2 regions of the Paenibacillus sp. AK002 genome follow, and region 1 is predicted to be linked to the other one. Evidence: riboswitches for the same ligand, from Rfam matches in the RefSeq annotation. Region 1 holds a riboswitch; the other holds the start of a gene.
The links. Region 1 has a riboswitch for cyclic di-AMP ahead of M1D70_RS19110 (C40 family peptidase). Riboswitches for the same ligand answer to the same signal wherever they lie in the genome.

Region 1 (15,791 bases):
ATCCGTCAAAGCTGAAGATGCCAAAGAAATCTATGCCAACATCCAAAAACAAATCTGGGAAGATGCTCCTTGGGCATTCCTCGGAGTCGATCAGGTCATCACGGGCAAACGTGCTTACCTTGAAGGCGTGAAGGCCCTTCCGGACGGATCGATCAGCGTGATCAACGCGGAAGTCAAATAATCAGGCAGCGAAGAGCTTGCTAAACGTATACCTTGTGGTGGGCCGCCTCTTGAATCAATAAGGAAGCGGCCCATCGTATTTTAAAAGCTGGCATGTTGAAAGGAGGCACATCCTTTGGGAAGATATGCAATTCAGAGGCTGCTGGGTGTAATCCCGCTGTTGTTCGTTGTATCCATCCTTGTATTTATGTTCATTCACCTGATTCCTGGAGATCCGGCACGGCTTGTTGCAGGTAAGGATGCCACCCTTGAGGAGATCAACGGGATTCGAGAGCAGCTAGGCTTAAACTTGCCGCTATGGCAGCAGTATGTGAACTACATGAGTGATCTGTTGAAGGGTGATTTGGGTGTATCCGTTACTTCCGGTTTGCCGGTGACGGACATGTTGGAAAGCCGCTTTTTCCCGACGATTGTCCTGACCTTTACCAGCCTCGGCTGGGCATTGGTCATTGGTCTGATCATTGGTATCATATCAGCAGTCAATCGCGGCAAATGGCCGGACTATATCGGGATGCTGACGGCTATATCGGGTATTTCCCTGCCAGGTTTCTGGCTTGGTCTAGTACTGATTCAAATTTTCTCCGTTGAGCTGGGCTGGTTCCCTACAGGGGGCGTCGACAGCTGGCAATCCTATATTTTGCCTTCCTTTACGCTGGGAGCGGGGATTATGTCCATGTTGGCAAGATACTCCCGTACTTCGATGCTCGAAACGATGCGCGAGGATTATGTCCGGACCGGACGCGCGAAGGGCTTGCGGGAATTCGTCGTTGTCGGCAGGCATGCGCTGCGCAACTCCCTGATCCAGGTCGTGACCGTAGCGGGCCTTCAGTTCGGATTTTTGCTGGGCGGCTCGGTTATGGTCGAGACGGTATTCAGTATTCCCGGCATGGGGCGTCTCTTGGTAGATTCCATCGCGTTTCGGGATTACACCGTGATTCAAGCGCTTCTATTGCTGTTCGCAGCCGAATTTATCCTGATTAACCTGATTGTCGATTTATTGTACGGTGTACTGAATCCAAAAATCCGGTATGCATCGAAATAGGAGGGGGAGCTCATGAGCGACAATTCAACAGTGACGGTCCATTCCTCCGCACCGGAGGATATGCTTGCAAAGAGTCAGGCAACTGGCAAATTCAAAGCGTTTACGTCTAAATTCTTGAAACAAAAGCTTGCCGTTATATCAAGCGGTTTTATTTTGTTACTACTTGTGCTGGCGGTGATCGGTCCGCATATCGTTCCGTATCCTCCCAATGAGCCAAACTATGATGCGATGATGCAAGGCCCGTCTGCTGCTCATTGGGCAGGCACGGACGAGTACGGCCGCGACATTCTCAGCCGCTTGATCGACGGTACACGGTTGACCATGTCGGTCAGCTTAAGCGCCGTATTTATATCCGCCGTGCTGGGCACGATTCTCGGATTGATCAGCGGGTACTATGGCGGGTGGCTGGATCGCCTCATCATGCGGGGCAGTGACGTCATGTTCTCGTTCCCTGACCTGCTGCTGGCCATCGGTATCGTGGCGATACTGGGACCGGGCTTATCCAATGTAGTCATTGCGGTGGCGGTCTTCGGGACCCCGTCGTTTGCCAGAATCATTCGAAGCGTGACGCTCTCCGCAAAGGAATCTTTATATGTAGAGGCAGCACGGTCCATGGGTGCCAAGCATAACCGGATTATCTGGAAACATATTTTTCCCGAGACGGTTCCCAGCATTATCGTCAACGTATCGATGAGAATCGGCGGCGCCATTCTGGCGGCTTCTTCGTTAAGCTTTCTCGGCCTCGGGGCCAAGCCGACGGAACCGGACTGGGGCGCCATGCTCAGCATGGGTCGGGATTACTTGAGTATTGCACCCCATATCGTGTATTATCCGGGGCTTCTCATATTCCTGACCGTGCTCGCATTCAACCTGATCGGTGACGGACTGAATGATGCCCTTGATCCGAAGACGAAAAACTAATAGGGGGGATAGATCGTGACGCAAACATTGCTTGAAGTTAAAGGTCTCAAAACCGAATTCAAACGCGATGGCTCATCGGTGCTTGCCGTAGCAGGAGTGGATTTTCATATCAATAAAGGCGAAGTGCTCGGGCTCGTGGGTGAATCCGGATGCGGCAAAAGCGTGACCTCCCTGTCCATCATGAGGCTTCTTAAAGACACGCCCGGCCGAATATCCGGGGGCTCGGTAAGCTTTGAGGGCAAGGATCTCGTGCAAATGTCGGAAAAAGAAATGCGCCGCTATCGCGGAAATGAGCTGGCCATGATCTTCCAGGAGCCGATGACGTCGCTGAATCCCGTCCTTCGGATCGGAAAGCAGCTGGAGGAAGCGATTATGCTGCACTTGGGATACGGCCGCAAGAAAGCGCGGCAGCATGCCATCGATTCGCTCAAACTCGTCGGCATTCCGCGGGCGGACGAGGTCGTGGACGACTATCCGCACCAATTGTCCGGCGGCATGCGCCAGCGGGTCATGATTGCGATGGCCATGTCGTGCAATCCGAAGCTGCTGATCGCGGACGAGCCGACAACCGCCCTGGACGTTACGATTCAGGCTCAAATCCTGGATCTGATGAATCGACTCAAGACGGAACAGGAAATGGGCATGCTGCTCATTACCCATGACCTCGGCGTTGTGGCTGAAATGTGTGACCGGGTGGTTGTCATGTACGCTGGCCGAGTCGTCGAAGAGGCGACGGTCGAGGAATTGTTTGAGAACCCGCAGCATCCCTACACCAAAGGACTCATTCATTCGGTACCCAAGCTTAGACAAAAGGTGCGCCGCTTGGAATCCATTCCGGGGAATGTGCCGGATCTGCGGAACATGCCGCAAGGCTGCAAATTTGCTCCGCGGTGTCCGTTTGTCATGGAGCAGTGCCTCTCCCGGGAGCCAGAGCTTCTCCCCGTTGTAAATGAAGAACATCGCAAAAGCCGCTGCTGGCTGACACAGGAAGGTCACTCGAAGGGAGGAGAAACCGCATGAAAGAAACACCTTTATTAGAAGTAAAAAACTTGCAGAAATCATTCACGGTGAAAAAAGGGTTCTTCGGTACGTCCAAGCAGCTCCGTGCCGTGGATGGCATCTCCTTCGCAATCCATAAGGGCGAGACCTTCAGCCTGGTTGGCGAGAGCGGCTGCGGCAAATCGACGACCGGCCGGCTGGTGACCCGCCTGCTGATGCCGAATAGCGGCGAAGTGATTTTTAACGGAACCGACATTAGCGGATACAACGAAAATCAGATGCGTCCGCTGCGCAAAGACATGCAGATGGTCTTTCAGGATCCGTACGCTTCCCTTAACCCAAGAATGAAAGTCAAAGAGCTCGTAGCGGAACCCTTGCTGATTCATACCAAGCTGAGTTCCAAAGAGCGCGATAAACTGGCTTGCGAGCTGTTGGAAACGGTCGGTTTGAACAGCTTCCATGCCGAACGCTTCGCCCATGAGTTCAGCGGCGGGCAGCGCCAGCGCATCGGCATTGCCCGAGCATTGTCCGTGCGCCCCAATCTGATTGTAGCCGACGAGCCTGTATCGGCACTGGACGTATCCATTCAATCCCAGGTATTGAACCTGCTGCAGGATCTTCAGGAAGAATACGGCCTGACCTATCTGTTCATCTCCCATGATCTCAGCGTGGTTGAGCATATCAGCGACCGGATCGGCGTCATGTATCTGGGCGCGCTCGTGGAGACGGCCGATAAGGATACGCTGTATGATCGCCCGCTTCATCCTTACACTCAAGCGCTGCTGTCGTCGGTGCCGGTTCCGGATCCGAAGATGAAGAAGGAACGGATCATTCTGAAGGGGGATCTGCCGAGCCCGGTCAATCCGCCGACAGGCTGCCGATTCCATACCCGCTGTCCTTCCTGCATGGAAGTATGCAAACAGATTACGCCTGTATACCGTGAGATTGAGCCGGGACATCAGGTGGCTTGCCATTTATATGACGAAGAAATCATGAAAAAGGCGTAACAGGCATCGATTTTCTCATAAAAAGGAGGTAAGGGCTAGATATGAACATCACCATCGATGAAGTTCAGTTGGCAGATACTTCGATTTATGCGGTTTATGAGGGGGAAGAGTCTCATTACCGCGTAACGGAATCCCGGAAGCAAAGCATGACGCTGACTTGGTTCTATGGACGTTCCGAGCACGAGTCGGACGATCTCGTTGCCGGAATGGGGCCACGTTCTAACCTGACTTCGGAGCAGGTGAGAAGAACGGGCGCTTCAGCCGCGAGAGCGCTGCTCAAGGAGAATAAATCAAGCGCAGTGCTGATCCGCCCGGCATCCCGCGATGTCGGAGCAGCTTCGCGGATTTCGGCGGAGGAAGAACTCCAAGCGTGGTTGGAAGGCTGGCTGTACGGATTATATCAATTCAATAAGCATCGCGGGGTTACGGCCAATCTGCAAGCCCTGTCCCTTCATCTTCGACAAGAGGACTGGGAGGGGCTTTCCCGTGAAGATATGGAAGCCATCATCCGGACGGCGGAAATCCGGATCGAAGGAACGCAGCTCACCCGAGACTTGGTGAATGAATCACCTGAGACGTTAAATCCGGAGGCGTTTGTTGCGGTCGTTGAGGATCGTTTCAAAAAAGCGCCCGTAGACCTTCACGTATACCGCGGACAAGAGCTTCATGACCGGCAGATGAACGGACTGATCGCCGTGGGTGCCGGCAGCAAATACGAGCCAGCGATGATCGAGATTTCCTACAATGGAGCGGAATCCGGGAAGGAAAGCCCTCATATCGTGCTTATCGGCAAAGGCGTTACCTTTGATATGGGCGGCATGAACGTTAAGATCGGCCGAGACATCAGCGATGCCCGCATGGATATGGGCGGCGCAGCCGCCGTCGTGGGCGCCATGGATATTCTGGTGTCGCGGAAAGCTCCGGTACGGGTTACGGCATTGATCGCCGTAGCGGATAATTTATCGGGGCCGGATGCGATGCTTCCCTCTTCCGTCGTTCACTATCCGAACGGCCTGAGCGTTCAGGTAGCGAATACGGACGGAGAAGGAAGATTGATCATTGCGGACGCGCTGTTGCACGCAGCCCATCTTAACGCAGATAAGGTGATCGATATCGCTACTCTTACCGGCAATGTCGGTGCGGCATTAGGCTTGGAGATTGCCGGCATTTGGGGTGATCAAGAGATAACGGCCGATTTGGTCGAGATCGGGGAGCGCAACGGAGAGCGCCTATGGCCCATGCCGCTAATGGACGAGTATGAATCCGAGCTCAGAAGCGATTATGCCGACCTGAGGAATGTAGGCACGTCGACTTTGGCAGGCGCGATAACGGCTGCGTTGTTCATCCGTCATTTTGTTGCGGAGACCATGAAATGGGTGCATATCGATATGGCAGGCACGGTCCAGTATAAACGGGAATTCCCTCACTCCGCGGCAGGGGCTACCGGCTATGGAGCCAGGCTGCTGGCGGACTATGTGGAGAAGCAGTTTCGCCCTGCATAAGCGAACCAACGACAGTAAGGAGTGAAGAACATGCTGCTTGAAATTATCGCAACATGCGTGGACGATGCCATCACAGCCGAGAAGAATGGCGCGGACCGTCTGGAATTGATCACGGCGATCACCGAAGGCGGGCTCACGCCGGGCATCGGTCTCGTGGAAGAGGTCGTGAAAGCCGTTCAGATTCCGGTCCATGTGATGGTAAGGCCCCATAGCAGATCCTTTGTGTATAACTCGCTGGATATAGCAACCATGGTTGCGGAGGTGAAGGCGATCCGCAGGGCGGGTGCGGCTGGCGTGGTCCTTGGCATGCTGACTCCGGAAGGAAAGATCGACGAGGCCGCCTTGGCCCAAATGCTGGAATGGACGGGCGATATGCAAGTGACATTCCACCGGGCTTTTGATGAATTGGAGGATCAATTCGAAGGGCTGCGTACGTTGCAGAAATACTCGGCCGTCACCCGCGTCTTGACGTCGGGAGGACCGCAGCCGGCACCGCAAGCAATCCCAAGGATCCGCGAGCTTGTGGAACAAGCCGCAGGCAGCGGGCTAAAGATATTGGCCGGGAACGGCCTGAAGTGGGAAATCATACGCGATTTCATCGACCAGACCGGCGTGAGCGAGGTTCATTTCGGCTCAGCTGTCCGGTATGGCCGATCAGGGCTGAAGCCCATTGATCCGGTCGAGCTGCGATCATTGGCTGATAGCTTACATCAATAGAAGTAGCAAACCTATCGGAAACAGGTGAACAAAAATTGCAAACCGAATGGAATAAACAGCAAGAATTTGTGGTTGGCGTTGACCTTGGGGGTACGAAGATCGCGGCAGCGCTCTTTGATTCCGAAGGACAGCTGCTGAACCGGGAGCAAATGGAGACAGCCGGAGCGCGTACGGCCGAGGAAGTGGTCGCTAGAATTACGAACATGATTCGCAGCGTGTCGGGCGGCCACCCGCTTCGAGGCGTAGGCATGGCTTCGCCGGGAACGGTTAACAGCCGGGAGGGCATTGTCATTCACGGCACGAATTTGCCGGAATGGACCAACGTCCCTCTCAAAGCCTGGATGGAACGTGATCTGAATACGGAAGTACAGGTGCTGAATGATGCCAATGCAGCCGCATGGGGCGAATATGTAAGAGGTGCCGGCCGAGGGTCGACGAATATGGTTTACGTGACGCTCAGCACAGGCATCGGATCAGGCATCGTGCTGGATGGCAAGCTGTTTCTGGGCAGCAATTCCTTTGCGGGGGAGCTTGGGCATCATATCATTGATCCCAGCGGTCCGCAGTGCAATTGCGGCAGCCATGGCTGCTGGGAGGTGTTTGCTTCAGGAACGGCCATCGGCCTGGCAGCATCCCAGCGGATGCTTACCCAACCCAGCGTTATTTCCGAACTGGCCGCAGCCGATGGTGGCGTGAACGCCAGGCATGTATTCGAGGCTAAACGTCTTCATGACCCCGTCGCAATAGAGGTCATCGATCGCGCCGTCTATTACATGGCGCTTGGACTGGTTAACGTCATTCACAGCTTCAACCCCGATCGCATCGTGGTTGGCGGGGGTGTGAGCAGAGCAGGGGAGCTCCTATTCCCGCAGCTGCGGGAAATGACGGATAAGCTGGTCATGCCGTCCTATCTAGGAACGTACGAGATCGTTCCTGCGGGACTGCGGGACGATGTTGGCCTGGTGGGAGCCGCAGCCTTGTTCCAATAATATATTCATAAAGAAAAGGCAACAAAAGCCGCCCTTCAAGGGCGGCTTTCTGATTATTTCATGAAGAGAGCGGGAAACGGAGCGATCCTATTTGCGTAAGAGAAGTCCGTAACTTGTGACAGGTGATAGGCGTAAACCGTAAGCCGTCATCCGTTTTCACTGGAGTCGAGTTTTTGGTTTCCTATTAGGTTTGTTTGTATCCGACAAACAATAAGCGGTTGCCCGCACTTTCCCGCCCGCCGACGGTAACCGCCGGCTCCAAACCCGCACGCGAGGCGGCCTGCAGGCTTGGAGCCGGCGGCTTCCGCTATTCCATATATTTTGATGCGTCGAACGTAATCATGCTCGTATGGTTAGCATGTTCGATCAGTGAGGAGAGCCTGGTCACTTCGCGTTCCTTCTTGCGCGCCTGCGCCTGATAAGCTTCCGGATCGTATAAGGCCACGTTAAACAGCGTTACGGCGCCATCTCCGCTTCCCCGGCTGCTCTGGCGCTCCAGCTTCTTGCGGGAGCCGAGATGGGCAAGCTGTCCGATATCGCTGCGCATTTGTTTGGCGAGCTCGATCGCCTCCATGATGGTCATGTCGGAGCCGTTCCAACTAATGGTCTGCGTCGTGTTGGAGATTGCCATCAGCAGATCCAGCTTTCTGTAATCCCCTGCGGCGGCTTCGATCTCTTCCGTAATGGCATCCACGCTGCGTGCAGGATACTCCGCCGTTTCCCCTTTTTCAATGATCGTGCTGCTGTTGTTCAAACGTTCCGACATCAATTGATTCATAAGACGGTTGATTGCTGCCCGGACTGCCAAAGCTTCAGCCATCGTGATTTGACTCATAAGCGAAGGATCACCTCTTTGATTTCTTGTCTGAATATGTAAACGTTCCGAACTGCCAAAAAGTTGCACGCCCTTTAATAAAACGTCGCCGGAGGTTCGATGGAGAGTTACATAATTGTCATGAGTATGTGAGATGCTGTACTGAAAATACATGAAAATTTTCAGCCCATACGACATTGATTAACATATAGTGATAGATTTCTAGGATATTATTGACAGCATCCTTGCTTGTATACTATATTAAGAGAAGGTTACAAAATGTTAATGAATTTTGCCGAATTTCGTTTGTGAAAACGGGGGAACCGTCTTGGGTGAATTATTCTTGTACCATAGAGAGTATAGGGAACCTTCAACCGAACCCTTAGCTAACTCCGTAGGCATCGAAGGAGAGAACATATTTTGAAGAAGTTTGTCATCACATTGCTTGGGTCTGCAATTATTTTTTCTTCAGGTGCCGTATCAGCCTATGCTGATCAACAACCGAATTTTCAGCATCAAGTGAAGCAATTGGTAGGAACGCCTTATAAATGGGGCGGAACAACGACAAGCGGATTTGATTGCTCCGGATTTATTCTGTATATGTTTAGAAATTTCGACGTAGATCTTCCACGCACATCCCAGAGTCAGGCTAAAGCCGGGGTTCATGTGGATCGCGAGGACCTGAGAGTCGGAGATTTGGTATTCTTCAATACAAGCGGCAGCGGCATTTCCCATGCGGGCGTTTACATTGGAGATGGACAATTTGCGCATGCTTCCAGCAGCAAGGGCGTAAGAATCAGCAAGCTTAGCGACTCGTATTACGAACCGCGTTATGTTACGGCGCGCCGCGTATTGAGTCAAGAGAATTATGCCAAACTGGTAGGAAGCGCAAGCTAATTGGAACAGGTAGTTTAGAGTTCGATACATAACCGGAAAGCCTGACAAGAGATGATCTTGTCAGGCTTTCTTTTTTTAGAGAAAATTATAATTTGGGATTCTGCGAAAAGATTCACTAGATTATTCCTTTACGACAGAGGCATTCACGGCGGCTTCCATGCCATTATTATAGGAACGGAACAAGCCCAGACGCCAGAAGGCGGCACCTTTCAGATCATAGCGTTTGGCCAAGCCGAGCTTATCGTCGACGGATGTGGCGGTTTCGCTGCTTAAGCTGATGCCGAGCAGGAGCTTCTGCTTAGGAACGCCTGCCTGAAGTGCCTGCTGAATGGCTTGGTCCACCAAACTGTTGGGCTCAGGAACCTGGGCTTTGGTGCCGACCGGATTGTACTGATACGCCATGACGATAAGATCATCGGCAAGGGAGGCCAGCGTCTTGTAATCATAGCCTTTATAGGCGCTGTTCAGTGGCGGGACCGCTAAGGACAGAGCAATGTCGCCGGGCAATGCCGCTTTCAATTGCTTGACGTAATCATTCAGCAGCTTCTGCTGCTTCGCGGCATCCAGTTTAAAACCAAGCCCTTCGAAATCAAGCACCACGCCGCCGAATCCGTTATCCGCCACCGCGGTCGTGATGCCTTCAATGGACTTTTGGCGAAGGCTGCTGTCGCTGAGGACTTTGGTTAATTCGCCGTTTCCGTCCAAAGCGTAAACCATAAGGTACGGTTTAATCTCCCGATCCGCTGCATCCGCAACAATCGATTGCGGAGTCACGTCGCCGGCCGCCGCAGGCAGACGATACTCGTCGCCTTGAAGCGTAAACTGACCTTCCCGATCAATGCGGCTCCAGCCGAAGGCGACTGAATTCATGGATGGTACGAGATCCCGCTCTTGGAAAGATTGCAAAGCGTAAAAGGCTCTTAGATGCATTTCGCGCTGCGGCGACACGAGGGAAACCGTGCGAGTCGCCTGATTCCAGCCGACATTAACGCCGAATTGGCTGCTGAACGAGCTCAGCGGAATCAGAACGCGGCCTTCCCGTTGGACAGGGGGAGCGGCTAGCTTTACTTTTTTACCGTTGACGGTTGCGCTCGAGCTCCCGACTTGAAGCAGCACTTCCGTCGGTTGACCCTTCACCTTGCCAATGGCCTTCACCGTTTGCGTCTTGCTGTTCCAAGTGATTTGAATGCCCAGCGCTTCACCGACCGTCCGGAACGGCACGTAGGTGACCCCTTTGTCTATCCTGGGAGCCGCGTCGAATGTAAGCGCAACATCATCCAGCGTTACCGAAATGGCAGGCGCAGCGTGTACCTGGCCGATATGGGGCGCGGTTCCGAGCAGAGATAAGGCAAGAACGGCAGCGACGGCTGTTTTTCCTATTCGTCTATGCAGCATGCTAATGTTTCCCTCCAACCCAATAAAATAATAGAATGATATTCATAGAATATGGAATTTGCTCTAGCATACGCTAGTATAGCAAAATTTTCATAGAGTTCCAATTGCATGATGTCATAGAATCGATAAGAGTAAGCTTGTTGATTTTTTAAACTTTCCAGTATAATAATTGAAGGAATTCATACATAACCTGATGATTACATGCATAGGGGGATAAAGGCGTGTTTAAATTCTGGAAAAACAAAAAGGGCGGGAACAGCGGAGAGAATTCGTCGCTCCCGGCAGCGGAAGAGAGAATGGAAGCCGTGCCGGACCAGATCATCGAGCTTACGGGCCGCGAGGTTCAGCGCAGCGTGGCCCCTGTTCTGGGCATAACGGTGCTTGACTTGGCCGAGCGGAATGAGGTGGATTGGAACTCTTTTTGCAAAAGAGGGACGTGTGCGCGCTGCCGCTGCATGGTGGTGGAGGGAATCGAGTATCTGTCCGAACCCAATCTGGCCGAAGAACGGCGCCTGGATCCGGAAGAAATCGAAGAGGGGTACCGTCTCGGATGCCAGAGCAGGATCGAAGCGGTCGGCCCCGTCAAAATCAAGCATGCTCCATACTTTTGACGATATAGAAGGACATATAACAGTAATATAAATAAAGCAGGCAGCCGTACCATTGCGGCTGCCTGCTTTATTGAAAGGAAAACAAACTAAAATTCCTTCACTCCACGGCCATTTTGCTCTGTTCCCGGAACGAGCTTGGCGTTTGACCGGTAATTTTCTTGAATAACATCGAGAAATACTTGTCGTTGCCGTAGCCGACTTGGGAAGCAACCTCATGCACCGGCATTTCGGAATCCGCCAGCAGGCGCTTGGCCTCTTCAATCCGGCGGGATATCAAGTAATTGAAGGGGGAATCGCCGACTTCTTTTTTGAACAGATGGGATAAATAATGCTGGCTGACATACATCGTATCGGCGATGTCCTTGAGGCTGATGCTCTGGGTGTAGTTGGCGTCGATAAAGTGCTTGGTCCGCAGCGCGATTTCATTCTTGCCCTTCAGGGATTGGAATTGGTGTTTAACGTCCACGATGCGATAAATCACGGTAATCAATGACATCAGCAGGTTCGTGCTCAGCGTTTCATATCCCAGTACCTGCGAATCGCATTCGCGGAGGATCTCGGAAAGATAGCTCTCCACTTTATAAGCGTATTTCTCGCAGGATATGACCGGCTCGACATAGGCCGGCAGCAGCATCCCCTGAGGCACCCCTTCAATGTGAAGCGAATCCACGCCGCAATAGATGACCTTGAATGGCCCGTCCGTGATGGATTTCTCCTCATGGGGAATGCCAGGGTTATAGATGGCGACATCGCCTTTGTTAAGCTCATATACTTTACCTGCTATGGTGAATTCTCCGCGTCCTTCAACCACATAGATGATCTCGCAGAAATCGTGGATTTGCGGCGGGCCATAAAAGAAGTCCTCGTCGACGACCTGGCCGGCAAAGAGCAGCTGCGGATTTTTGATGAAGCGGAAGTGATCGCTTTTACTATGCGAGATTTCGATTTTTGGCACGGTCTCGTCCCTCCTGAAAGCAGCATCCTTTTCCTATTATAATGCATATTGCTCCTCGATGCCGAAATCGTTTGCAGCCCGCTTACGCATAGGTACACTGTCTTGCTGAAATTGGGGACCGATATAACAAAATAGTGGGTTATCCTTGAGCCCGAATCAACTTACAATGATGTCATAATCCTTATAGGGAGGCGTGACATACATGACAATTGAAAACGATTACAGATGGCGGGACGGATTTCCGAAAATCGGCATTCGCCCTACGATAGATGGCAGAAGGAGAGGAGTAAGGGAATCCCTTGAGGAACAAACCATGAATCTGGCCAAGGCCGTCGCCGAGATGCTGACGAAAGAGCTTAAATATCCGAATGGCGAACCGGTTGAATGCGTGATTGCGGATACTTGCATCGGCGGCGTTGCCGAAGCGACCGCAGCGGCCAAGAAGTTCAAGAATGCCGAGGTCGGCCTGACGATAACCGTTACGCCTTGCTGGTGTTACGGAACGGAAACGATGGATGCGGATCCTTCGCGTCCGAAGGCGGTATGGGGCTTCAACGGAACAGGGCGTCCGGGCGCGGTGTATTTGGCAGCCGTCTTGTCGGCCCATGCGCAGAAGGGACTTCCCGCATTCGGCATCTATGGCGAAGACGTTCAGGATGAAGGGGATACCCGCATTCCGGATGACGTTCAAGAGAAGCTCCTGCGTTTTGCGCGGAGCGGGCTGGCTGCGGCCTATATGCGCGGACAATCGTATTTGTCCATGGGCTCCGTGTCGATGGGCATCGCCGGTTCGATCGTGGACGACAGCTTCTTCCAGGAATATCTGGGCATGCGGAATGAATATGTGGATATGAGCGAGTTTACGCGCCGTTTGGAGGAAGGGATCTATGATCCTGAAGAGTATGAAAAGGCGCTTGCTTGGGTGAAGGAGAATTGTACGGAAGGACCGGATAACAATCCGGATCATCTGCAGAACAGCCGGGAGCGCAAGGATCTCGAATGGGAAACCGTCGTCAAAATGACGCTGATCACCCGTGATTTGATGATCGGCAATCCGCGATTGAAGGAGCTTGGTTTCGAAGAGGAAGCCCAAGGCCACAGCGCGATCGCTTCCGGCTTCCAGGGGCAGCGCCAATGGACGGATCACTCCCCGAACGGAGATTTTCTGGAGACCATCCTCAACTCCTCCTTCGATTGGAACGGCAGACGTTCGCCGTATATCGTGGCAACGGAGAATGACAGCCTGAACGGAGTCGGCATGCTGTTCGGATACCTGTTAACCAATACGGCACAGATTTTCGCGGATGTGCGGACGTACTGGAGTCCGGCTTCGGTAGAACGGGTTACCGGCTATAAGCTTGAGGGCAAAGCGGAAAACGGCATCCTGCATTTGATCAATTCCGGTTCGGCCGCACTGGACGGAACGGGCGAGCAGGAGCTTGACGGCAAGCCGGCCATGAAACCGTTCTGGGATATCACGGATGAAGAGGTTGACCGCACGCTCAAGGCCACGCAGTGGAGACCGGCTAACCTGGAGTATTTCCGTGGCGGCGGTTACTCGACCGACTACCTGACGCGCGGCGGCATGCCGATGACGATGTTCCGCCTTAACCTGGTGAAAGGGCTTGGTCCCGTCCTGCAAATCGCCGAAGGCTATTCCGTGGATCTGCCGTCGGAGGTGCACGATACGCTCGATAAGCGTACAGACCCGACATGGCCAACGACCTGGTTCGTACCGAACCTCACGGGAGAGGGAGCCTTCTCCAGCGTTTATGAGGTCATGAACCAGTGGGGAGCCAATCACGGCGTGATCAGTTACGGACATATCGGAGCAGATCTTATCACCCTGGCTTCGGTGCTGCGAATTCCGGTCAACATGCATAATGTGCCCGCTAATGAGGTGTTCCGTCCGCGTGCATGGGGCATGTTTGGAACGTCCGATCCGGAAAGCGCCGATTTCCGCGCTTGCCAGAACTTCGGTCCTCTATATAAATAAGGTCATTCGAGAGGAGAGCGAATCATGCTGAATGTAGAAACGAGAAACGAGCTCTGCAAGTATGCCAAAAAAATCGTCGACAACGGACTCGTTGTAGGGCCTGGAGGGAACATCAGCGCCAGGGCAGGGGACAAAATGTATTTGTCCCCGAGCGGTTTTGCGCTGGAGGAGATCGAGCCGGAGCAATGGATCGAAGTGGATATCCCGACGGGCGATATTACCGATATTGGTCTGCGGCCTTCCTCCGAAGTGCTGATGCACCTGTACGGATACCGCAGCAACCCTGACATCGGGGCCATGGTGCATACGCATCCGTCCCATTGCATTGCCTTTACGCTGGTGGAACAGGAGCTGCCGGTGATGTTCCCCGATCAGGCGGCATTGGTCGGCCGTACGGCTTATATCCCGTACATCATACCAACGACGGATTTGTTAGCAGATGCCGTAGCGGAGAAAGTGACCACGGCCAGCTCCATACTGCTGGGTAATCATGGACTGGTCACAACCGGCCGGAATCTGCGCGAAGCGTATTACCGGACCCAAGTGGTTGAAGAGAGCGCCAAAATTTATCTGAGCGCCAAGGCGGCCGGCACGCCGGTGCCGCTGACAGATCAGGAAGTAGACGATATTGCTGCTCTGGAGAGCGAGGATTATCGGATTCAGCTTCTGCAGAAAATGAAATAAATGTCGAGTTAAGGCTCGGATCTCGGATAGTTGGAATTTGAATCGGTATCGTACTAAAGGTGAGAAAGGATGCGGCGTATGAGCAATTCATCTGCGGTGCTTGCGTTTGACTTGGGGGCCAGCAGCGGCCGGGCGCTGCTGGGCGAAATCACCGCTTCTGATCATGACTCCCCCGGCATACTGAAGATCACGGAGATTCATCGTTTTGCCAATACTCCTGTTCAGATGGGAGATCATCTGCACTGGAACTTCCCGATGCTGCTCCAGGAGGTCAAGCACGGCATCCGTAAAGCGTTTCAGGACGGTTATCGACCGGTCAGCTATGGCATCGATTCGTGGGGCGTCGATTATGGACTGATTGACCGCAACGGGGAGCTCATCGGAGTGCCTTATCATTACCGGGACCTCCGGACGGAAGGGATGGTGGAGGAAACCTGCAAGCAGGTTGGCAGAGAGCGGCTGTTTCAAGAAAGCGGCCTGCAATTCATGCCGTTTAACACCATCTTCCAGTTGAATGCGATGCTTAAGGCGAAGTCGCCGATGCTGGATATCGCGGACAAGTTCCTGCTCACGCCGGATCTTCTGAACTATTTTCTTACAGGGGTTCAAGCATGCGAGTTCACCATGGCAACCACGACCCAGCTGTATCATGTTACGAAAGGCAAGTGGAATGAGCGGTTAATGGATGAGCTGGGACTTCTCTCGTCCTTGTTCCTTGAACCCGTACAGCCGGGAAGCGTGATTGGCAGGCTGCAGGATGCCGTAGCGCAAGAGCTTGGCGTTCCGGCGATCGAAGCGATTGCCGTGGCGTCGCACGATACGGAATCCGCCGTGGTGGCCGTTCCGGCGAATGCCGCCCGGTTTGCTTATCTCGTATGCGGGACCTGGTCGCTTCTCGGAACCGAGCTGCCGGAGCCGCTCGTTCACCCGGACGTGCTGGAAGAAGACTTCTCCAATGAGGGCGGGGCTTATCAGTCCTTTCAATTGCTGAAGAATATCATGGGCCTCTGGATTCTTCAGGAGTGCAAGCGGCAGTGGGAAAATCAGGGACTGAAGTATTCTTATGCAGAGCTGGTTGAGCT
Region 2 (15,791 bases), 1.6 Mb from region 1:
CCGCATTCCGAGACTGTGCAAGGAGTATGACGTCGATCCGACATTGGTGAACATTTATAACGTAGAAGCCGCGCCGTCGGCGCTGCCGGGGTTTGCCCCCGAGCTGGTTGAATACGCCATGAACGTTCTCGAGAAGAAGGGTGTTACCTTCAAGATGGGCATTGCGATCAAGGAATGCCTGCCGGGCGGAGTCGTGCTGAACAACGGCGAAGAGATCCGGGCGGCAACGGTCGTATGGACCGGAGGCATCCGCGGGAACCGCCTGGTTGAGTCGGCCGGCTTCGAAACAATGAGGGGCCGCGTGAAGGTTGATGAATATTTACGCGCTCCGGGATACGAGAACATTTATATTATCGGCGATAACTCCCTCATTTTTAACGAAGAAGGCAGACCTTATCCGCCGACCGCCCAAATGGCGATGCAGCAGGGCGTATGCTGTGCCCAGAATATCGTTGCGGCGATCCGGGACAAGTCCATGCGCAAATTCGAGTTCCATAATAAAGGCACGGTTGCTTCCCTCGGCCGGGGCGAAGGCATTGCGGTTGTCGGGGATAAGAAATACCAGGGATGGAAAGCGGCCCAGCTGAAAAAATTGGTTGATCTGCGCTACCTCTTCATTATCGGAGGCATTCCGCTCGTCCTGAAAAAAGGCAGGTTCCTATAAATGAGACATTGCAGCGTTCAAGTACGGGGGCTGCTCACAAGAGGTGAACTGGATCGCTACAACGCCCTGATGGAGGTCGGCTCCTACCTGGAGTCGCAAGAGCGGTACGATCTGGCTTATACCGTTCAGCAGGAAGTCGACATTCTCATTCTTCCTGCCATTGAGCGCCTCAAGGATAAAGGGCGGGCCCGGGACCGGGCCACCGCTGAATATCTTGAAACCTTGCGCAAGCAAGAGCAAGATGAGGAAGACGGCGAATAACAGAAGAAGGGATGCTCTCATTCGGAAGAGCATCCCTTTTTTTTGATATGCCATTTATGTGCAGAAGGAATTATACCTTCATCAAGTCGGTGAAAGAAGCCTGATCGAGCAAGTTGCCGACATAGAAAGGACCGAATTCGCCGAAACGCGCGCTCACTTCGTCAAATCTCATTTCGTACACGAGCTTTTTGAATTGAAGCGCATCGTCGCTGAACAAGGTAACGCCCCATTCCCAATCGTCGAAGCCGACGGAACCGGTGATGATCTGCTTGACCTTGCCGGCATAACCGCGGCCGATCATCCCGTGGCTCTTCATCATGGATTTGCGGTCATCCATGCTCAGCATGTACCAGTTGTCCGACAAATCCCGCTTTTTGTTCATCGGGTAGAAGCAGATATGCTTCGATTTTGGCAGGACCGGCTTCAGGCGGGCAATGACATGCGGGTTCTGCATCGGATCCTCATCGGAGGAGCCTGCCAAGTAATTGCTCAGCTCGACGATGCTGACATAGGAATAAGCCTTGGTGGTGAACTGGGCAAACGTCGTTTTGTTAAAAGCGTTCTCGATCGCGTTCAGCTCTTCCAGCGTCTCGCGCAAATGCATGAAAACAAAATCGGCTTTCTGGCCGACGATGGTATATACGGCGGTGCTGCCCTGCTTGGCGGTCTCGACGGCATCCCATTCCGCAAGGAACGCATTCAGCTCGTCCAGCGCAAATGCGCGTACTTCTTCGTCTGCAGCTTTCCAGGCCGGCCAATTGATGGTGCGGAAATCATGCAGCGCATACCAGCCCTCGAGCGTCATTGCAGCTTCGTTCATGTGATCACTCCTAAACATTATGTTCGTTATAATTGAAGCGGATGGCCGCTTGCATTAACTTCCTATATTGTACTGTAAGCGCAGTCGGAAGGGCAAACGCCGACACAATGTATTCACGATTGTTCGTTGATCTGTGACATGATTTTTAGTAAACTAGCTATTAGCTAAAGCTTGGTGTGCTGTTTCTTGCTGCAATAAAGTAGGATAGCTGCTATGCGTAGGTGATAAAGAAGAGGTGAAAACAGCGATCATGCTTCAATTTATTCCTGTGCTCGTGCTGATGATTTTGTTTTTTGTCATGATGTTCGGTATCGGTTTTATCCTAAATATGTTGATGAAGACGACCTGGTTTCCGTGCTTTCTGTTCGTGATTGTCATTCTGCCGGTCGTTGTATACAGCTTGTGGGATCGGGGCCAAATGTCGTTCTGGACTCACGTCGGATCGTTCCAGTTGGTGGATTACTTAACGGGAGTTGCGGGTCTGATCGGGGCTTACATGAGCGGATGGACCATTAAGACATTGCGTATTAAAGGGTTTAGAATGTTTTAATCGCGCTTGGCGCAAATTGAATGTAATGTTAATGGCGGCTCTTCGATACGTGGGGGCCGTCATTTATATTTATGGAAGCTCTGCCAAAAGGCAGACGCAAGAATTCCATAATTTTTGATGCGAAAGAACCGACTTCTGAGCATCGGATTTATGATAGAATAGAGGAAGTCTATTTTTGGGCGACAGGGGGAGCATAAACGATGCGCATGACTAATTTTTTACATTTTACAGAGAATCACCGTTACTGCGTATACCGTGACTTCTGCTTAAGCGGCCTGGACGACAAAATGCTTGGTTCGATATATCAACCGATGGTCGGCGCGTTTGCGGTCAGCCTGTACCGTCTTCTCGTATCGCATGTGCCGCTGGAGAAGGTGGGCTATTCGGCCATAGAACAGCAGCGAAGATTATTTTTGACATTAGGGCTGGAGCCCAGCGAAAAAGGACGCCGCTATCTCATTGAGCAAACCTCCAAGCTGGAAGCGGTAGGATTGCTGCAGACCAGCCGGATGTTCGTCCCGGAAACGGACGACCATGTCTATGAATATGAGCTTCAGGCGCCGCTCAGTCCGGCAGAGTTCTTCAATACCCAGCATTTGACGCTGCTGCTTCGCGACAAGGTGGGGAAATTCGCCGTCCTGTCGCTGAGGGAAGAGCTTTGGAGCAAGGAACCCCTGGAATGGTCCGGCATTTCCCTGAACAAGGAGAACATCTCGGTTCCCTTTTACGATATTTTCGAGTTGAACACGCATGTCATTGATTATGAACTGGAGCAGGCGCTGGAAGAGGTAGCGGTATCAAGGAAGTCGGTGCTGCCGCCGAATCCGCAGGGAGAAGGCCTGAACTACGCGGACATTATTCTGCGATTCCCGCGCGAGTCCCGCAATCGCGTCTTTGTGGAGCGTCTTCGCTATGACCATGAACAGATGGGCATCGTGAATTACGTCGTACGCAAGTACGATCTCAGCACGCAGGATTTGTGCCGCCTGCTTGACGAGGACGGCATCTTTACCGAGCACGGCGAGGTTGTCCTGGACGATTTGCAGCACAAAGCCAGCCTTCACTTTAGGCAGGGCATGAAGATGCAAGAGAAGCGGCAGATTACGGCGGGCAAGGTGGTTGCCCTGCATCAGGAGATGACGGCCGATCCGGACGAGCCTGCGCAGGAGCATGCCGTACAGATGGAATATTACGTCGAGGTTCCGGCCCAGTTCCAATCCAAATGCGATATTCACCAATATAATATGATGCTTCGCAACGAGCCTTATACACGGCTCCTGCAGACGTTCTTCCCGGGCTCGGTTCCCGCGCAGTTTCTGGACATCTTCGAAAAGATCGACCTGAGCTACAAGCTGCCGGGCGAAGTCATCAACGTGCTCATTCATTATTTGATGTCGCTCATTGCCGCAGGCGGCGAGCAGCGGATCAACCGCAACTTCGTGGAAGCCATCGCTTCCAATATGCTGCTGAAGCAAGTAAACAGCTATGAGAAAGCCGTTCAGTATATACGGGATCAAGCCAAGATGAAAGGCAAGCAGAAGGCAGCCTCGCAGCGCACGCGTACATACGCTAAAGGCGGAAAGGTGAAGCCGGAAATTCCAGTGGCTTTGGAGTCCGATCAGGCGGAGGCCGTATCGGATGAGGAGTTCGAAGAAATGATGCGGTTTGCGGCAGAAATGCAGGCTGGCAACAAGAAGGGCGGATAAGGAAAATCCTGCTTAAGAGAGGAGGGAACGGGTGATGGAGTCCCTTGGTGAACTGCTGGAAAGCATGAAAAGTACTGCGCTCCTGCGCAGAACCGAGCAAATTACGGAGGATTTGCTCAGGAATCCTCTGATTCAAGCACTGCGAAGCGAATATCCGGAGATCGATGACCGGGTCATACGATTGAATTTAAGCAAGCTGTATCAATATGCGGGAGACCAGGCCCACTGCCAGGCTTGCCCGGGTCTGGACCGGTGTCCGAATGATTTCCAGGGACATTTCAGCAAGCTGGATATCCAGCGGATGAACGGCACGGTGGAGATCTATGAACGGAAGGCGCCGTGCTCCCTGCAGATTGCAAAAACCAATGAGGATCAGATCAAAAAGCGGATTCGCAGCTTTTATGTTGACGAGCATGCCTTGAGCGAAGGGTACGACAACATGGAGATTATGGCGAAGGACCGCTTGCGGGCACCTGCGGTGCACCAGGTCTTCAAATATATCCGGGATACGAAGGAGAACGGCTTGTCCCCGCGCGGCTTGTATCTGACCGGTTCGTTCGGTACCGGGAAAACGTACCTGATGGGTTACCTGATGCATGAGCTCGCGAAAGCGGGCCATTCGGGCGTGATCGTCTATATGCCCGATTTCGTGGAAGATCTGAAAACCATGATGCAGGACGGCCAGAAGCTGAAGGACATGGTCGAGACGATGAAGCATTGCGACCTGCTGATCTTTGACGACATTGGAGCGGAGAATTTGAATCCGTGGGTACGGGATCATGTCCTCGGCTCCATCCTGAATTTCAGGATGAACCGGCTGCCGACCTTCTATACGTCGAACTATCCGCTCGACGGGCTGGAACAGCATCTCAGCTTCACGAGCAAGGACGGCGAGGAGCTTCACAAAGGGCAGCGGTTGATGAACCGGATTGCGCCTTTCGTGGATGTCGTTCATTTGTTCGGGGAGAACCAGAGAGGGAAGTTTTAGACGTCTGCTAAAATGCACATGAGCACAGTGGACAAACGTCCCTTGAAGCGTAAAAAGTCTGATCCCGCTTGCGCATGGAGCGCGGCAGGATCAGACTTTTTATCTGTGCACAAGGAATCATCAAATATTAACCGACCAAGAACTTGATAATGACGAATCCGAAAAAGATGATGGTCATGAAACCGAACATCCCCACGAAGCCCATCATCAAATCGCCAAAGTCATTGCGTGGTTCTTCATTGATGTGCTCCCGTGGATCGTTAACGCGTACGTTTACATCCATGGTGCTTGCCTCCTCAAAAGGTGAACATGCCGTGCGAACACGAAAAACTTGACAGTCACCCGACTTGTTACTAGTAGTATACCCAATGCGCAAATCATTTGTAAAGATTGCATAAAAATCCCGTGAAAACCTCTTTCTTTAGGTGAGTATATTTCACTTTTTCCGGCCGATTGTGGTATACTAAATTCGTCGACCCATTCGACAATTATGATTCGCACTTTACTCGATCTTATCCTGTGAGGAGGAGAATACAATGGCTATCGTCAATGTTACCGACCAAACCTTCGTCAATGAAGTAGAAGGACAAGGCACGGTTGTAGTTGATTTCTGGGCGCCATGGTGCGGCCCTTGTAAAATGCTTGCTCCGATTCTGGACGAATTGTCTTCAGAACTCGGCGATGATGTAAAAATTGCAAAGGTGAACGTGGATGAGAATCCGGAATCCGCAGCACGCTTCGGCGTCATGAGCATTCCGACCATGATCTTCTTTAAAGACGGCCAGCCTGTCGATAAAGTCGTAGGTCTGAACTCCAAAGAAGCCTTGAAGGGCATCATTGCAAAACATCAATAAGCAGGATTTGCCATAGACTGCAATCCGCTTTCATACAGCGCCTTCGGTGTAACCCGGAGGCGCTTTGTGTGGTTCATTATCATGGTATATATTAATAATGTTAATATCATACAATCTCCTTGGAGAGGAGGAATAGCATGGACGATTCTGCCAAACGGCTTCAGGATCAGGAGAAGGCGCAGGAGAATATTCGCCACAAGCTGGCATTGCTGCCGGATCAGCCGGGCTGCTACCTGATGAAGAACCATGAAGGCACGATTATTTACGTGGGCAAGGCCAAAGTGCTGAAGAACCGGGTGCGCTCGTATTTTACCGGGAGCCATAACGGGAAGACCCAGATGCTCGTTTCGGAAATCCGCGATTTCGAATACATCGTGACGGGCAGCAACATGGAAGCGTTAATTCTGGAGTGCAATCTGATCAAATCCCATCAGCCGAGATTCAATGTGCTGCTGAAGGACGATAAAACCTATCCCTACCTTAAGATAACGAATGAAGAGCATCCCCGCCTGGAAGTGACCAGGAGGGTGCTTAAAGATAAAGCCAAATACTTCGGTCCGTATCCCAACGCGTATGCGGCGCAGCAGACCAAAAAGCTGCTGGACCGGATGTATCCGCTGCGCAAATGCGGCGTTATGCCGAAAGAGGTCTGCTTGTATTACCATATGGGACAATGCTTGGCTCCATGCGTGAAGGAAGTGCCGAAGTCCGCCTATGAACAGATTACGGGAGAGATTACTTCCTTCCTGAGCGGCGGGCACGAAGAGATCAAGAAGGAACTGCAGCGAAAGATGCAGGAGGCCGCGGAGGATTTGTATTTCGAGCGTGCCAAGGAGCTCAGGGACCAAATCATCCATATTGATACCCTCATGGAGAAGCAGAAGATCACGACAACGGATACCCGGGATCGCGACGTATTCGGTTATGCCGTGGACAAAGGCTGGATGTGCGTGCAGATTCTGTACATGCGCCAAGGCAAAATGGTGCAGCGCAACAAGTCCGTTTTTCCGTTCTACGGGGATGCGCACAGTGATTTCATGTCGTTCATAGCCCAGTATTACAGCGATAATCCTGCATTGCCGCAGGAAATTCTGCTGCCTGGGCCGCTGTTGGCAGAGGAGGCCGGCTCCGAGACGGCAACCGGAAGCGCCGGAGATCAAGGTGCCCGGGACGCAGGCGAAGCCGCGGAAACGGAGAAGAAGCTGACCACGGATGCATCCGAAGAACAGCGGGAAGTCCTTGTCCAAGCCCAGGCGGAGCAGGCGGAGGCCGCCGGCCTCGTAGATGCTGCCGGGGGCGCTGCCGCCTTGCAGGAATGGCTGGGCGTGAAGGTTCACGTGCCGCAGCGGGGCTTGAAGAAACAGATGGTCGGCATGGCGTCGGATAACGCAAAGGTGTCCCTGGATGAGAAATTCCGCTTGATTGAGCGCGATGAAGAACGGACCTCGGTTGCAGCGGCCAATCTGGGCGAGGTGATCGGCCTTCAGTCGCTGAACCGGATCGAGGCGTTTGATAACTCGAACATTCAGGGCGCAAATCCGGTATCGGCCATGGTTGTATTCACCAACGGGAAACCGGATAAGAAGGAATATCGCAAATATAAGATCCGTACCGTGCAGGGGCCGGACGATTACGATACGATGCGTGAAGTGATCCGGCGGCGTTACGAGCGTGTATTGAAGGAGAACCTGCCGCTTCCGGACCTCATTGTCGTCGATGGGGGGAAGGGACAGATCTCAGCGGCCATCGACGTGCTGGAGAATGAACTGGGGCTGTTCGTCCCGGTCTGCGGGCTTGTGAAGGATGCCAAGCATAAAACGGCGCAGCTGATGGTCGGAGACCCGCCGGAGCCGGTGTCGCTGCCTCGGGACAGCCAGGAGTTCTATTTGCTCCAGCGCATTCAGGATGAGGTTCACCGTTTCGCGATTTCCTTCCACCGCGAGCAGCGCGGGAAATCGATGGTGACGTCTAAGCTGGATTCGATACCGGGCATCGGGGAGAAGCGCCGCAAAATGCTGCTGAAGCATTTTGGCTCGGTCAAAAAAATAAAAGAGGCTTCAGTCGAAGACTTCAAGCCCCTTTCAATCGGTGAAAAATTAGCAACGGAAATTCTTAATGCACTTCGTGAGGAGGAGTCGTGACATACGGCTTCTCTTTTTTTGTCGGGTTGAAACGGTAAATCGCATAGGCTACAATCGCCGGAAGCACCATGTAAAAAGCGCCCGTCAGCAGGTTGGCGGCATCCTTGAGCATGATCAGGCTGATGCCCATCAGGATGCTGTTGAAGATGACATGGGAGAACATGGCCGCCAAATACCCGTATTTCAAAAAGATGTAGCTGAACAGCAAACCGATGATGACCAGCTCAATCGGCCGGGAGATCACGGGGTATATCGGATAGAGCGTATGTCCCAGCGCCCAGATGAGCGAGGTGATCAAGCTTGCGACAAAGGTATTGCGGACGATCTTTTTCACCATCTTGATGCCGAACAGCCGGTACACGGCCTCCTCGGATATGCCGGCCAGCCAGGCCATCAATGGAAACAGCCAAGGATACAGCATGTTGTAAGGCGACTGCGTCGCATCCGTGGTGGACCATGTATTCAGGGTCAGGCCAAGACCGATAAAGATGACGGATTGGACGCCAAGCAGGATGAAGGCCCACATATACCCCAGCTTCATGCTGTCCAGCACGTAGTGCCCGTATCCGGGTTCTTTGGCGCGCGGCCATGGATTGAGCCCGTCTTCTTTATGCCACAGCCCGCTGCCGCCGACAAGGGAGAAATAGAGCAGGGCGGAGAAAACGAGCGAATAGACGGCATAGAAAATCATCATCCCGAGCACGCCGGTTTGCGACATGCCTTCGGATTTGAAAACGGGAATCAGATTGTACGTGTTCAGCATCTGAATGACGAACAGCAGCGCCGATAAGAACAGGCCGCGCTTAAACGAGGTGTAGGCCCTGGTCTTTACGCTGTACACAATCGCAAGAATGCCCAGGATTAGGGTGAACAGGCCGTACCCGGCGAGCGTCAGCAGGGTGGCATCCTGCGTCTGCTTGTTGACATAAGCGGAGTGGGCGGCCGGGACCGAGAAGGAGGGCTCATAAGAGCGCAATTTCCCCTGCTCGAAGGTGAAGCGGTGCTCCAGCCTGGAGTCCCCGATCCTGGATTCAGGGTCCACATATTTGAGACGGGGCTCCCCTTCCTTCGTAACCAGCTCCAGATTCGACAGGTCATAACCCGCCCGCTGAAGCCATGGCTCGGCCAGCGCCTGCTTCTCGGCCAATGTCATGCCATCCTCAACGACGAGCAGCATCTGTCTCTGAATTTCGCCCTTGTTCAGCTCGATCCGGTCAAAGCTGGAGCGGGCATAATCATACGAGAATCCGACGATGCCGGAATTCTGCATGTGCACGTCCACATTGAGGGCATCGCCTCCAGGCTCGCTGAAGCGAACGCGGTATACGTCATAGGGATATTTGGCTTCATAGGTTTTGTTATATTCCGAAAGTCTCTTCTCCTTCGCCAGATATCCGTAAAGTTCCGATTTGGATTGATATGTAACCAAGGCTTCGTCCGTGTCCGCAGCCGCAAACTGCAGATGCTCCTGAGCAAACCTTGAAGCTGCCTGCCGAGCCTGCTCCTTGGAAATGATATCCGGCGAGGCCATCTCGGTATCGTCCGGATTCGCCCACGGAAATACCTGAAATAATAGGAACAGAATCAGGCCGACTGCGGCAGGCGCGATGAGCTGCTTCAGATTGGGCTTCAGCTTCAAGGGCTCTCTTGCACGATTCATGAAATTCCTCCTCTAAGAAAGTTGATACTCCCACTGGTATTCGATATGCCTGATTAAGAACGCATAGAGTCAATATAACATAGTATGAAAGCCATAAGCAGCTTATCCCAATTATCGGAATATTGAAATAAATCGATGAAAATGAATGAAAGGTTTCGAAAACGTTAGAGAACCCTACGCTTGTATTCTTGAATATGCCCAATTCGCGCTCTTTTAAAGATATTTCGGGCGAAAAACGGCATTGGGTTTACGTACCGGATTGAGTTATAATCACATCATGCTTGAAGGAACCGAATATTCCAGCCGAATTTCGTAATGAAAATGGGGGAACCATGTAATTGGGGTGAATTTCATTATTCCCGGAATAATGAATAGGGCGACCTGTGGAAATGCCCGAATCCGTCAGCTAACCTCGTAGGCTGTTGCACAGGAACCAGACCGAAAGGCACTGCGTTTTCCAGTGTCTTTTTTCGTTGATTTTTTTAAAGAAGGTGTCCGATTGAACGCTAAATTAAACTGGCTTACATTGTCTCCGCCCCAAATTCTCGTGCTTGGTTTTGCGGCCATCATCTTCATCGGGACCGGGCTGTTAATGCTGCCAATCTCGACGACGACGGGCGAACCGCTTGGATTTACTGACGCCTTGTTCACTTCCACCTCGGCAACGTGCGTAACGGGCCTGGTCGTGGTGGATACGGGAACGACATTCAGTTCCTTCGGAGAAGTCGTGATCATGCTGCTGATTCAAATCGGCGGGCTCGGATTCATGACGATGGCTACTTTATTCGCCTTGGTTCTGAAGAGACGCATATCGCTCAAAGACCGTCTAATCTTGCAGGAAGCGATGAATCAGTCCTCGATGGAAGGCATCGTAAGGCTGATACGCAGAGTACTGCTGTACTCGCTCGTCATCGAGGCCTGCGGCGCAGTCCTTTTATCGGTTCGTTGGGCGTTTGATATGCCGCTGGGCCGGGCGATATATTACGGAGTTTTTCATGCGGTGACGATGTTTAACAACGCCGGCTTCGATTTGTTTGGCGATTTTCGGAGTTTGACCGGGTATGTATACGATCCGGTAGTCAACTTCGTCGTGATGTTCTTGATTGTTTCCGGGGGCATTGGATTTATTGTGCTCTCCGATCTGATCGATTACCGAAAACAGCGGAGGCTCTCCCTGCACTCCAAGGTGGTGCTCACGATGACGGCTGCCTTGCTTGCGGTCGGATTTATCGTCATTCTCATATTTGAATTTACCAACCCGAGAACGCTGGGTTCCCTGAACTGGGGCGGGAAATTCTTCGGCGCGTTATTCCAATCCGTAACGCCGCGTACGGCGGGCGCGAATACTATAGATATTACGGGGCTCAGACAGGCAACGCAATTTTTTATCGTCATCCTGATGTTTATCGGAGCATCTCCAGGGTCAACCGGCGGCGGCATCAAAACCACGACCTTTACCATTATGGTAGGGGCGGTCATTGCGATGATGCGCGGGCGGGAAGACATCGTCATGTTCCGTTATCGCCTGGCCCAGGAGCGGGTGCTGAAGGCACTGACCATTGCCTTGCTGGCCCTGCTGCTCGTTCTAACCGTCTCGATGATTCTGTCGACGACAGAGGAAGGGGACTTCCTGGAGATTCTATTCGAAACGACATCCGCCTTCGGTACGGTAGGTCTCTCCATGGGCTTAACGCCCGATTTGACCGTGTTCGGCAAGATCCTGATCAGCCTTACGATGTTTGCGGGTCGATTGGGGCCTTTGACGCTTGCTTATGCACTAGGGCCGAAAAAGGGTAAAGAATTATATCGTCATCCGGAAGGCAAAATGATAATTGGATAAGGGGTATAGGAGAGACATGAAACCAAAGCAATTTGCAATCATCGGTTTGGGGCGATTTGGCGCCAGTCTGGCGCTGGAGCTGATGGAACAGGGATATGAGGTGCTCGGCATCGACCGGAACGAAGAGGTCGTCGAGGACATGAGCGAGCTGCTGACGCATACGGTGGTGGCGGACGCGACGGATGAGGAAGTGCTTAAATCGCTCGGCATCCGCAACTTCGACTGCGGGATCGTTGCGATCGGGAACGACATTCAGATGAGCATCCTCTCCGCCATCCTGTTGAAAGAGCTGGGTGTCGCGATGGTCGTTGCCAAGGCGATTTCGGTGCTGCACGGCCGGGCGCTGGAGAAGCTTGGCGTGGACCGGGTCATCTTTCCCGAGCGGGATATGGGGATCCGGGTAGCGCACCAGCTCGTGACGCCGAACCTGCTTGATTATATCGAATTATCCAAGGATTATCTGATTGTGGAGATGACGGTCACGGACTGCATGGACGGGAAAACGCTGAGCGAGCTTAATACGAGGGTCCGGTACGGCGTCAGCGTGGTGGCGCTGAATAAACAGTCCGGCATTATCGTTGCTCCGACGGCCATGGACGTCGTGAACTCCGGCGACATTATGGTCGTCATCGGCTCCAATGACAACGTGGACCGCTTTGAGTCCGAAGTCGTGAATATGCTCGAAAAATAAATATAGTAGAAAAAAACTGACGATTGCGAAATATCGTCAGTTTTTTTTCGATTTATTTTCCTCCAGCTTGCGGAACAGGATCTCCGTTTCTTCGATCCAGCGGCTGGCCGCCTTGCTCAGCTCCGAGGCTTGTCCGTAGATCAGCGAAGTCGTTCGCCGGGTTTCGATGAGTGCCGGAATATGAATGTCGACGAGCCCGTTATCGGACAGCAGCTGCGGCCTCAGATAGGATTTGGGCAGCAGCGCGGCCGCCTTGCAGGTCGGGATCAGCCTGACGATCGCTTCGAAGGAGTCGATCTCCATCCGGATATCGGGCATGATGCCCCAGCGGTGAAACAGATCGTCCGTCAGCTTGCGGTACCAGGTTCCGGTCGAAAATATGATCATCGGCAGGCCTTGAAGCTGTTCGATGCCCACATCCTCGATTTCCGCCAGCGGATGTGAAGACGGGATGACAAGCTCCAGATGGTCATCGAACAGCGGGATGCAGTTCAAGCCCGGCTGATTGATGGATGAAGCAACAATGCCGACATCCACCCGTTTATCTCTTACATAAGACACGATTTCATGGGTCTTGCCGGTGATGAGCTTGATTTCGGCTGACGGATGACGCTCCATGAAGGCATTGACCAGCGGGGGCAGGGTGGTCTGCAGCGTGGTCAGACTGGCGCCCAGGTTAATCGAGATTTGGTCCCCTTCCCGGTAATGGGCCAAGGTCTGCAAGAATTTGATCTGCTGCTGGCGCTGCTCCAGGGCGAAGGTATACACAATCTGCCCGATGGAGGTAAGCTCCAGCCTTTTGCCGCGGCGGTTGAACAGCTGCAGCCCGAGCTGGTCCTCCAGCTTGGCTATTTTTCGGGACAGGGCCGGCTGTGACAAGTTGAGCAGCTTGGAGGCTTGATTGATGCTGGATTGCTCCACGACGACGGCGAACACGTCCAGTTCTTCGAACATGGAAATCCTCCTATTAAAATAGACATGCGTGCAAAACGTTGCTTATGCGTATAGATTATAACGATTAATAATTATATTGCAATTCCATTATAAGAAAAAAAGGAGTAACATGAAACATGACACAAGTTGTTCACACGATTGCTGAAATAGGCAACTTTTTGTCGTTGCATGGCTTTTTGAACAACCTCTTTTAGGGCAGGGGAAGTGTAATTGTTCTGAAAATAGGAAAGATTGAAAATGAAAACGCTGTACATTGGAAAGGGGAACGTCAACTGATGAAAGGGTATTATTCCAGAAAGCTGCATTCTTTGCTCGGTGTCATACCGCTTGGGGCATTTTTGCTCAGCCATATGATTTCCAACTTTAAGGCTTTCGAGGGTGGAAAGGAAGGCTTCGCGAGCGCGGTCCATTTTTTGAACAGCATGCCGCTGATTTTTTTCCTCGAGCTGTTCCTGATCTGGCTGCCATTGCTATATCACGGCGTCTACGGGTTATACATCGCTTACCAGGCGAATAACAACGTGGGCAACTACAACTATGAACGGAACATCCGCTTCACCATCCAACGGATCACCGGCGTTATTACGTTCGTTTTTGTCATCTGGCATATGTACGATACGCGCTTCCAAATCATGATCGGCAAAATCACGCATGACGATTTGGGCGCCACGATGCACGGCATCATGAACAATCCGGTTCTGTTTATTCTGTACGTCATCGGCGTTGTTTCCGCTACCTTCCACTTCGCTAACGGCCTGTGGGCGTTCCTCGTCAGCTGGGGCATCACCGTCGGTCCGCGCGCGCAGAAGGTATCCACTTACATCTGCATGGGCTTGTTCGTATTGATGAGCGTGCTGTTCGTTCTTGCCATGACAGCATTCCGCGGTTCCGAATTCCAGGCGGCGACGGCAGCGATCGATGTAGTTAAGACAGTCTTAAGTTAAAGGGGAGTGAACGAAAAATGGCATCTAATATTATCGTAGTGGGCGGCGGCCTCGCCGGGCTGATGGCAACCATCAAAGCGGCGGAAGCAGGCGCTCACGTTCATCTATTCTCGCTTGTACCCGTTAAACGCTCTCACTCCGTGTGCGCGCAAGGCGGCATCAATGGAGCCGTAAATACGAAAGGTGAAGGTGACTCTCCTTGGGAGCATTTTGACGATACCGTATACGGCGGCGACTTCCTTGCGAATCAGCCTCCGGTCAAAGCGATGTGCGAAGCGGCGCCGGGCATCATCCACTTGATGGACCGCATGGGCGTTATGTTTAACCGCACGCCGGAAGGCCTGCTCGATTTCCGCCGCTTCGGCGGAACGAAGCGCCACCGTACCGCGTTTGCCGGCGCGACCACCGGCCAACAGCTGCTGTACGCGCTTGACGAGCAGGTTCGCCGCTGGGAAACTGCGGGGCTTGTGACCAAATACGAGAACTGGGAGTTCCTGAATGCGATCATCGACGACGAAGGCGTATGCCGCGGCATTGCCGCCCAGGATCTGCGCTCCATGGAGATCAAGTCGTTCAAGGCTGAAGCCGTCATTCTCGCCAGCGGCGGTCCCGGCATTATTTTCGGAAAAACAACCAACTCGGTTATCAATACGGGAACAGCGGCTAGTGCCGTGTATCAGCAAGGCGTTCATTATGCGAACGGCGAGTTCATCCAGATTCACCCGACGGCCATTCCGGGCGACGACAAGCTCCGCTTGATGTCCGAGTCGGCACGCGGCGAAGGCGGACGGATCTGGACCTATAAAGACGGCAAGCCCTGGTATTTCCTCGAAGAGAAATACCCTGCTTACGGAAACCTGGTGCCGCGCGATATCGCTACGCGCGAAATCTTCTCCGTCTGCGTTGATATGGGACTCGGCATCAACGGCGAGAACATGGTCTACCTGGACCTCTCCCATAAGGATCCGAAAGAGCTGGACGTCAAGCTCGGCGGCATCATCGAAATCTATGAGAAATTCATGGGCGACGATCCGCGCAAAATCCCGATGAAAATCTTCCCGGCAGTCCATTACTCCATGGGCGGCATGTGGGTCGATTACAACCAAATGACCAACATTCCAGGGCTGTTCGCAGCCGGCGAATGCGAGTATCAATATCACGGCGCGAACCGTTTGGGAGCCAACTCCCTGGTATCCGCCATTTACGGCGGCATGGTGGCCGGACCGAAAGCGATCGAATATGTCAAAGGCCTGAAGAAATCCGCAGAGGATGTATCCTCCACGGTATTTGACCGCGCAGCGAAAGAGCAAACCACCAAGTACGAAGGCCTGCTCAAGATGGAAGGAACCGAGAATGCTTATGTGATCCATAAAGAGCTCGGTGAATGGATGACCAACAACATGACGGTTGTTCGTTATAATGACAAGCTTGAAGCAACCATCGGCAAAATCAAGGAATTGAAGCAGCGTTACCGCAATATCAATATGACGGATACCTCCCGCTGGAACAACCAGGGCGTGGCGTTCACGCGTCAGCTGTGGAACATGCTGGAGCTGTCCGAGGCCATGACGCTGGGTGCGCTTCTCCGGAACGAAAGCCGGGGCGCTCACTACAAGCCGGAATTCCCGGATCGTAACGATGAAGACTTCCTCAAGACAACCAAAGCAACTTGGACGCCGGATGGACCACAGATTTCATATGAAGAAGTGGATGTTTCC

Region 2: it holds a riboswitch for cyclic di-AMP, as region 1 does, so the genes downstream of both, M1D70_RS26740 (TrkH family potassium uptake protein) here and M1D70_RS19110 (C40 family peptidase) in region 1, are expected to answer to the same signal.

The regions. Positions count from the first base shown of each region.
Region 1 is NZ_CP096377.1:4,330,173-4,345,963, reverse strand. Features, by position in the region: gene M1D70_RS19155 (glutathione ABC transporter substrate-binding protein) at 1-181, shown strand, start outside; gene M1D70_RS19150 (ABC transporter permease subunit) at 296-1,222, shown strand; gene M1D70_RS19145 (ABC transporter permease) at 1,235-2,143, shown strand; gene M1D70_RS19140 (ABC transporter ATP-binding protein) at 2,159-3,163, shown strand; gene M1D70_RS19135 (ABC transporter ATP-binding protein) at 3,160-4,149, shown strand; gene M1D70_RS19130 (leucyl aminopeptidase family protein) at 4,191-5,651, shown strand; gene M1D70_RS19125 (copper homeostasis protein CutC) at 5,682-6,368, shown strand; gene M1D70_RS19120 (ROK family protein) at 6,404-7,357, shown strand; gene M1D70_RS19115 (hypothetical protein) at 7,665-8,192, opposite strand; cyclic di-AMP (ydaO/yuaA leader) riboswitch at 8,455-8,588, shown strand; gene M1D70_RS19110 (C40 family peptidase) at 8,592-9,068, shown strand; gene M1D70_RS19105 (stalk domain-containing protein) at 9,189-10,463, opposite strand; gene M1D70_RS19100 (2Fe-2S iron-sulfur cluster-binding protein) at 10,685-11,074, shown strand; gene M1D70_RS19095 (AraC family transcriptional regulator) at 11,172-12,029, opposite strand; gene M1D70_RS19090 (L-fucose isomerase) at 12,232-14,025, shown strand; gene M1D70_RS19085 (class II aldolase/adducin family protein) at 14,050-14,709, shown strand; gene M1D70_RS19080 (rhamnulokinase) at 14,788-15,791, shown strand, end outside.
Region 2 is NZ_CP096377.1:5,954,660-5,970,450, reverse strand. Features, by position in the region: gene M1D70_RS26790 (NAD(P)/FAD-dependent oxidoreductase) at 1-664, shown strand, start outside; gene M1D70_RS26785 (hypothetical protein) at 665-925, shown strand; gene hemQ (hydrogen peroxide-dependent heme synthase) at 996-1,745, opposite strand; gene M1D70_RS26775 (YuiB family protein) at 1,996-2,295, shown strand; gene M1D70_RS26770 (helicase DnaB) at 2,496-4,001, shown strand; gene dnaI (primosomal protein DnaI) at 4,036-4,989, shown strand; gene M1D70_RS26760 (hypothetical protein) at 5,117-5,272, opposite strand; gene trxA (thioredoxin) at 5,526-5,843, shown strand; gene uvrC (excinuclease ABC subunit UvrC) at 5,981-7,984, shown strand; gene M1D70_RS26745 (CPBP family intramembrane glutamic endopeptidase) at 7,956-9,644, opposite strand; cyclic di-AMP (ydaO/yuaA leader) riboswitch at 9,936-10,080, shown strand; gene M1D70_RS26740 (TrkH family potassium uptake protein) at 10,144-11,484, shown strand; gene M1D70_RS26735 (potassium channel family protein) at 11,501-12,175, shown strand; gene M1D70_RS26730 (LysR family transcriptional regulator) at 12,212-13,129, opposite strand; gene M1D70_RS26725 (succinate dehydrogenase cytochrome b558 subunit) at 13,405-14,073, shown strand; gene sdhA (succinate dehydrogenase flavoprotein subunit) at 14,091-15,791, shown strand, end outside.